DNA from 2 places in the Lysinibacillus sp. GW247-5R2A genome. Region 2 is predicted to be linked to the other one. Evidence: predicted binding sites of a transcription regulator. Region 2 holds the regulator's gene; the other holds the start of a gene.
What was found. Region 2 encodes CtsR, which represses protease genes until heat stress. Its sites were predicted from a motif close to ATGGTCAATAAAGGTCAAACA; they were not measured.
Positions count from the first base shown of each region.

Region 1: a site for CtsR is predicted at 1,856-1,876, ahead of clpP (ATP-dependent Clp endopeptidase proteolytic subunit ClpP). Genes of this name have one in related genera too.

Region 1 is NZ_JBWKZL010000009.1:35,332-39,719, reverse strand. It holds gene AC07YC_RS14565 (amino acid ABC transporter permease) at 1-197, opposite strand, end outside; gene AC07YC_RS14560 (basic amino acid ABC transporter substrate-binding protein) at 278-1,072, opposite strand; tRNA gene AC07YC_RS14555 (tRNA-Arg) at 1,572-1,646, opposite strand; gene clpP (ATP-dependent Clp endopeptidase proteolytic subunit ClpP) at 1,964-2,557, shown strand; gene AC07YC_RS14545 (HPr family phosphocarrier protein) at 2,609-2,866, opposite strand; gene whiA (DNA-binding protein WhiA) at 2,980-3,927, opposite strand; gene AC07YC_RS14535 (gluconeogenesis factor YvcK family protein) at 4,016-4,388, opposite strand, start outside.
Region 2 is NZ_JBWKZL010000010.1:141,699-146,086, reverse strand. It holds gene AC07YC_RS16130 (ATP-dependent Clp protease ATP-binding subunit) at 1-129, opposite strand, end outside; gene mcsB (protein-arginine kinase McsB) at 119-1,228, opposite strand; gene AC07YC_RS16120 (UvrB/UvrC motif-containing protein) at 1,225-1,767, opposite strand; gene AC07YC_RS16115 (CtsR family transcriptional regulator) at 1,781-2,251, opposite strand; gene AC07YC_RS16110 (DUF4870 domain-containing protein) at 2,515-2,820, opposite strand; gene AC07YC_RS16105 (class I SAM-dependent methyltransferase) at 2,946-3,629, shown strand; gene corA (magnesium/cobalt transporter CorA) at 3,665-4,388, shown strand, end outside.

The sequences.
Region 1 (4,388 bases), on a different contig from region 2:
CGGAATAAATCCACATATAATTTTGATGGCCAATAGATCCATTTTTTACTTGATAATTTCCCTAGTCCTAAAAACAGCCCTAAAAGAATACCGCCAAAATAACCACTAAGTGTCAAAATAAGTGTTACGCCAATACCTCGTATAAACATATTTCGGTAGTTCCAGACAATGTCCCAGCGTAGGTCAAAGATGTCCATCCGAAAACCCCATTTCCCCTTTAAAGTCACATCCATTAAATGAGTCGCTAGCATACTGCTTGGCGAGTGGCATTACCATATTATTCGAAATCAGTACCTGTAATTTCTTTTAATTTACCGTTTTCTTTAATCTTTTTCAGACCTTCATTTAATTTATCTAATAGCTCTTTATTCCCCTTTTGAACCATAAAGCCATAATATTCTTTTTCGAATGCGTCATCTTGAATGACTTTAATTTTTTGATCTGGATGCGCTTTAATATATTCGTATACTACCGCATTGTCTCCAATAGCTGCGTCAACATTACCATTTAGCATTTCTTGAATTGCGATTGGCTGACTTTCAAAAGCCATAATATTTGTACTTGCTTCACCTTGTAACTTTTTAGCTGCCATATGGCCAGTAGCATTAATTTGTACGGACACCTTTTTATCTTTTAATTCTTCTAATGATTTAATCTTTGAATCTTCTTTCACAACAATTAATAATTGAGATTCATAGTATGGCTCAGTAAAATCGAATGATTCTTTGCGCTCATCTGTAATTGTAATCCCTGAAGCACCAATATGTGTTTCACCGTTTTTAATTGTTTGGAAAACAGGTTCCCAACCAATATTATTCCACTCTACCTCGAAATCCATTTCATCAGCAATTGCTTTTAAAATATCGACATCAATCCCTACAATTTTCCCTTTATCGTCAACAGATTCAAACGGTGCAAAAGTTGCTTCTGTACCTACTTTATATACTTTCTTGCCATCCGCACCTTCTGAAGGTGTGCTACCAGAAGAAGCATTGTCCTTTGTGCCACATCCTGCAAGTGCTAAAGTTAGCGCTGCTATCATCATAAGTAACATCCAAGCTGTTTTTTTCATTGCATTTCCCCCTATTTCGATAATTTTCCATCCTGCGTATTATTTTTCGCAATTCGGAAATGTTAGACTATTAGGTCAATTATATTAATATTATAGTATTTGCACAACAACTTTTCGCATAAAACTAAATATTTTTTCATATTAATGAATGGTAAAGCTACTTAAATAGAAAAAATAAGCATTAATAACAAGAAAACGAACCTAAAACTAATATATATACAATAGGAGCAATGTCAAATTTCGATAAATTTAAACAAAAAAAAAGAATCCCCTCAGAAAGGATTCTTTTTTTCGGCTATTCCTAGCCTTCACGGACAGTATGTTCACTAAAAAATAATTTGGAGTTGTTGCTTTCTTGAAGGTTTGAAAGGCATAAATAGGGGAATAATGCCAACTAGGACAGTATTCCCATTACTTTTCCTCTCTATCCCCACTAAGCAGGCTGCTAAACTACTTATTAGGAGATTGAGCTATTACAGTATATCAATATTCAGTAAAATGGCGCCCTCGGAGGGAATCGAACCCCCAGTGCAAGAACCGGAATCTTACGTGTTATCCATTACACCACGAGGGCAAAAAACACAAAAAAAAAGTACTCACCCTAGGCTTGCGAAAAGCATGATGTAGATAATCCTCTTTTGAAGCATACCTGCAAAATAGTGTCCTGTACTTTCAAACTTATAACCTTACCTATTATACAAACGTATCACATATAATTCAACCATAGAATGCAAAAAAGAATTTATTTTTTTATTTTAATTAATTTCACTTTAGCAGGGTTAATATTTGACCTTCCCTGACTATAATGTGTATGATAAGGTTACAGCTGAAATAAACAATGTAGATTTCAGCAAAGGTAATCGAATTTAGTTTTTTGAAGGAGGATTTAACATGAATTTAATTCCTACAGTTATTGAACAAACAAGCCGTGGTGAGCGTGCATATGACATTTATTCACGTCTACTTAAAGACCGCATTATCCTTTTAGGAAGTGCTATCGATGACAATGTGGCAAACTCAATTGTCGCACAGCTACTTTTCCTACAAGCAGAAGATCCAGACAAAGACATTTCTCTTTACATTAATTCGCCAGGTGGATCAATTACGGCTGGTATGGCTATTTATGACACAATGCAAATTATTAAGCCAAAAGTTCAAACGATTTGTATTGGTATGGCTGCATCAATGGGAGCTTTCTTACTTGCTGCGGGTGAACCTGGTAAACGTTTTGCATTACCAAATGCGGAAGTAATGATTCACCAACCACTAGGTGGCGCACAAGGTCAAGCGACAGAAATTGAAATTGCTGCTAAACGTATTTTATTCTTACGTGAAAAATTAAACGGTATTTTATCTGAACGCACTGGTCAACCACTTGAAGTCATTGCAAGAGACACAGATCGTGATAACTTCATGACAGCTGAACGTGCAAAAGAATATGGTTTAATCGATCACATTATGCACCGTAGTACGGATAATAAATAATACTAAAAAGCCTCCCAGAAAATTACTCTGAGAGGCATTTTTATTTGTTTGTTAATCTTCATTTTCAATAATTGTAGCTAATGCTGTAACCGCTTGCTCAGCATCATTGCCTTCACTACTTAACGTTACTTCGGTACCTTTCGCAACCGCTAAGCTCATAACACCCATTATCGATTTGGCATTCACTTTTTTTTCATCTTTTTCTAGAAAGATATCCGCACTGAAACGATTGGCCTCCTGCACAAATAGTGCCGCTTGTCTAGCTTGTAGTCCTAATTTTAATTTAACCTGGACTCTTCTCTCGATCATTCTCAAAACTCCCCTTCACTACCGTTCATCTATTAGTTTTATCTTACCTTACTTACTAGCAAAAGAACAATAAGCGATTACGCATGACATTCATACCTGAAAAGTATGAAAACTTAACCACCTATTTTTTCACCGCGTCTTAATGCATCTGCTATTTCGTCTATTTTTCTTAAACGATGGTTGACACCTGATTTGCTGACGTTGCCACTGGATACCATTTCACCAAGTTCTTTTAACGTAACATCTTGATATTCTACTCGTAATCGTGCAATTTCACGAAGCTTTTCTGGTAGTTGGTCAAGTCCAATAGAATTTTCAATAAATCGAATATTCTCTACCTGCCGTAATGCTGCTCCAATTGTTTTGTTTAGATTGGCCGTTTCACAGTTCACAATACGATTGACACTATTGCGCATGTCTCGCAATATCCTAACATCCTCAAATTTCATCATTGCCTGATGGGCGCCTACAATATTAAGGAAATCAGAAATTTTTTCAGCTTCCTTTAAATAAGTAACAAAGCCTTTTTTACGTTCAATTGTTTTGGCATTGAGTTCAAATTCATTCATTAAATCCATCAATGCCTCACCATGTTCTTTATATAAGGAATAAATTTCCAAATGATAGGCGGACGTTTCTGGGTTATTGACAGAGCCTCCTGCTAAAAATGCACCTCTTAAATAGGCTCTTTTTTGACCATTTTTTTTAATGAGCTTTCTTGAGATCGTATGATTAAATTGAAAGTCGTCTGAGATGATTTCTAAATCAATTAACAGCTCGCGCGCTCCTTCTCTTACACGGCAAATATATACGTTATTTTTTTTCAATCGCATTTTCTTACGAACTAGCAATTCCACATTGTACGGATACAATTTCTTCATAATCGTATATAATCTTCTTGCAATTGCAGCGTTTTCAGTTTGCACGTCCAAACTTAGTTGTTTATTCGCAAAGGATAATGAACCATTCATACGAATTAGGGCAGAAACTTCTGCTTTCATACAATGATTGTCCGCTTCTATTTGGGTTAATTCCTTTTTCGTTTCAGAAGCAAAAGACATATCACGCCCCCCTTTCAATCATAATTTCTATGTATATGTTCATCTTACCATATACAATAAACACTTTATGTTTCTATTATCAGTTCTCTTACCGATCATAAATACCGGCATAATCTACCAGCCACTCTGCAACATTCGTAGCATTATGTCGAACCGTACCATCTGATCGAATTGTAGCAATATCGCGCCTTATAACCTCTAATCCCATACTTTCAAGCTTTGCCACATCAAATGTCACTGGCTCTGCTCTTTCTTCTTTATACAATTCTTTTACAGGATTCGGTAATTCTTCATCATTCACTAAAATCGAATCAATAAAGGAAGCGCCAACATGCTTATGTATGGCCGATACATGATCACCTGCTGTATAAGAAATGGTTTCACCTTTTTGTGTCATTAAATTACAAACATATATTTTTCTTCCTTTAGCTCTCACAACTGCTTCCCCAATCTCTTTGACA
Region 2 (4,388 bases):
GCCGCCTTCACGTATAAGCCCTAATAAAATGTGCTCTGTACCAATGGATTCGTGCTTCCAACGAATAGCCTCTTCCTGAGCAAGCTGTAATACTTTTTGCGCGCGTTGTGTAAAACGATTAAACATCATATAAATCCTCTCCTTTTTCCCCATTATTAGGCTTATTCGTGTGTGTTTGAAATAATGCCTCACGAAGCATTTCAGCTCGTACACGATCACGTACAGCAGGCGGTAATGCCTCACCTGCATAATGCTGTAAAAAACCTGGTTGCATACTGACGACACACTCATTTAAAGTTGTTGCGAGTATACCGTCAATCAACTGTAGGTCGACTCCTAAACGAACATTCGAAAGACAGGTAGCCGCTTCCTCACTCGTTAAAATTCTTGCATACGTAAGGGTACCTAAAGCTCGGTAAACTCGATCTTCTAAAGCCAGCTCGGCCTTTTCCATCAATCTACCTCTCGCATGCCGTTCTTTTTGTATAATTTTTTCAGCAACACTTTGTATATCTGCTAAAATATCTTCTTCTGTCTTTCCAAGTGTAATTTGGTTGGACACTTGATAAACATTTCCTAAATTTTCGCTTCCTTCACCATATATACCTCTTACGGTCATACCTAGACGTGTCATCGCATTTATAATTTGATTCATCTGTCCGGTTAACGTAAGAGCAGGTAAATGCATCATCACAGATGCTCGTAGCCCAGTACCAATATTCGTAGGACAGCTTGTTAAATAGCCAAACGTATCTCGAAAAGCATAAGGTAAGACCTTCTCTAGAATACGGTCAATCTTATTCGCTTGTTCATAGGCATTTTGAAGCTGGAAACTCGCTGTCATACATTGAATGCGTAAATGATCTTCTTCATTCACCATAATACTCACGGATTCATCTTGTGACAGAAGCACGGAGCCCACCTGCTCTTTTTTGGCAAGCTGCGGACTAATCAAATGCTTTTCTACAAGAATTTGACGTTGTAAAGGTGTTAGATCATTGATAGCAAAATATGCATAATCATTTTGAAGGGTTGGACTATCACTTATTGCATGTGTAACTGCCTGCTCCACCTGTAAAGCCTCGTTCTCTGAAAACGATAGTGGAAAACGATAGCCATCTAAATTTCGAGCAAGGCGAATTCGTGTACTAATGACAATATCAGAATAATCGTCTTCGATACCCATCCAAGTAGGTGTCGCACGCTCTAAAAATGATTCAATCATCAAGACACATCACCACCTTCAAATTGTAGCTGCTTCTCAAGCTCTTTGACTTCATCTCGAAGCCTTGCTGCCTCTTCGAATTGCTCTTCATCTACAGCAAACTTCATGCGTTTACGGATATCCTCTATTTGCTTTTTAATGACATACACATTGCTATGGGCACCTGGCATTTTCCCAATATGTTGGGGCCCTGCCTGTATGCGGTTAAAGAGCTTAGGCAAATGCTCACTAAAAGTGTCATAACAGCTTGGGCAACCAAATTTACCTTCTTTTAAAAATTGCTTATACGTAAATTCACATTGTGGGCATGTTTGCTGTTGTGGCTGTGTTTGTTGTTTTTCTCCTACCTTTTGCCATGTAGGTGAGCCAAACCAGTTTGATAATAACTGTTGTATGGAAACTGGCTCCTGTTTAAACTCTGCATGAAATGGATGGAATTGTGAGGCGCAGACGTCACAATAATGGTGCTCCACCTTTTGCCCATTTTGAACTTGTGTTACAGTAACTGTCGCATTACGTTGTTTACAATGTTCACATATCATTTCCATCACCTCACTATTTCTGTTGCTCATATTTTATAGTTGTCAGCATCGCCCGCAATATTCTTGCTCGAATTATATCTCTTAGAGGGAGATGTAAATCGATTGTTGAGCGATCAATTGCTGCTAACATTAATTTCGCTTCTCGCTTTGAAATTACCTGCTCATCGATAAGTCGATATACTAAATCTTCTGCCATTGTTTGCGATGCGCCACCTTCAATATGCCGGAGAACATCGTCGATTAGATCAATCTGTGAATTCGCGCGGACACGTAAAATTCGAATGTATCCACCACCACCTCGCTTGCTCTCCACAAGGTAACCTCGCTCGGCGGTAAATCTTGTATTAATGACATAATTTATTTGTGATGGTACACATTGAAATTTGTCTGCAATTTCACTACGTTTTATTTCAATATGCCCTTCTCCACCTAATTCAAGTACTTGCTTTAAGTAACCTTCTATGATGTCTGATATATTACGCATTTTAGGAATACACCTCGCTTGCTTCACTGACTTTGACTATCTTTGACTTTCTTTGAGTATATTATACAAAACGCTTGAAAATAATTGCAATGATTTCGCCTAGAGAAAAATGAAAAGGCTAAAAAACTATATTCAAGCGTAGAAAATAGCACTAATTAGTCGTTAACGAGCATATCTTTTTTCTTCCTACACCTAATGTACCCTTTTTATCCATAGAAAAAACGCAAGCATATGCAACTAGCATATACTTGCGTCTATAAAAATTATACCCAACGACCTACAATTGGATAACGCCAAGGCTCGTCAGTTAATGCTTTGACGATACCGATAATTGGTACTACAAATAGCATAATACCGAAAACAATTAAAAATGGAATGCCAATAATGAAAATGCTTAAGAATCCAGAAACAGCAAGTAAAATTGCCATGACAAGTTGGAAAAGAATGGCTTGAATAGAAATTGCCTTCACTTCCTCATCCGAACTAACTAAAAAGAAGATAATGGGAACTAACCATGGCGCAAAAAACGAACTTGCGTGTATGATTACTTTAGACCATTTACTCTCCATATATATCAACCCTTTCTTTATACGTTATCTATCGTTTTATGTACTACTATTTACGGAACTATACCCGTAATAGTTTCAATTTAAAGTGAGTTTTTTAAAAAATTTTTGAGAGGTCGTGATGAGAAATGGAATTCAACCACACATTAGCAAATGAATATGAAAAGGGGATTCGCCGTACTCTACCAAGCTATGATGCAATGCTTCGTTTAATACAAACTTTTTATCGTTCCACATTACATGAGCATGCGGATATATTGGTTATTGGTGCAGGCAGTGGCAATGAAATATTACAGCTAGCAGATGGAAGACCAAATTGGTCATTTACAGGTATTGATCCGTCAGAATCCATGCTTAATATAGCAAAGGAGCGTCTCCAATCTTTACCGAATGATCTGTCCTTCTATCAAGGAACATTGCTGGATACCCATCTACCTGCTATAAAATTTGATGCAGCTAGTTGTGTACTCGTCCTTCATTTTATTCAAAGCTATGAGGATAAGCTATCGACCTTAAAAGAAATTTGGAACCATTTACAACCTGGCGCACCGTTTGTCCTAGTTTCGAAATACGGTCAACCTGGTACTATTGAAACGGAACTGCAATTCGATTTATGGCGTTCCTATTGGCTTCAACATACCAAGCTTTCCGTAGCTGATGTTGCAGAAATGGAAAAATCCATCCGGGCCCTGTCCTTTATGCCCGAGGAAGCGATTTTAACATTATTACAAGAAGCAGGTTTTATAAAGCCTTCTCGATTTTTTGCCACTACTTTGTTTGGTGGATGGGTATGCTTTAAAGAAGAACAGTAAATATATTTTGTAGTAAATACTTTGAGGTGAAAGCTGTGATAAGCACCATTGGCATTACAAAAAAACAACAATTACTAAAAGATTTCCCTTTGGAATCCATACATCAACAAGAATTCGAATGGTACTGGGTCGATTTTAATTGCCCAACTGCAGAGGAAGAATCTTTGCTAGATTCATTTTTTCATTTTCACCCACTAGCTATTGAAGATTGCTTAATGCGATTACAACGACCTAAACTCGATTTTTATGACGATTTCCATTTTTTCGTCATCCATCGATTAAACGAGCTGACCTTAGCTGCAGAAGAGGTTAATATTTTTGCCTCAAATAAGTATATTGTGACATTCCATAAGAACCCAGTACCCGAAATTGAAAAGGTACAAAAGATGTTAGAAAGCCAGCCAAAAAACTGGGAACGTGGCACCGTCTACTTAACGTATCAAACCATTGATAAAATCGTTGATAGTTATTTTCCGCTTGTTTATAAAATTGAAGATCATTTAAATGCACTTGAAGGCGAGCTTACATACCAAAGCAATGTAAATGCCATGAAGATTGTCTTCGAATTTCGTAGTGATTTGCTCGATTTGCGGCGTGCCATTTTACCGATGCGAGACCTTTTATATCGAGTACTTAATTCTTACCGCTTTTCATTAAACAAATCTGAAAGAGCTTATTTTGGAGATATATACGACCATCTTCTAAAACTGACAGAAATGGTTGAATCAAATCGAGAGTTGACAGCAGATATGCGAGATA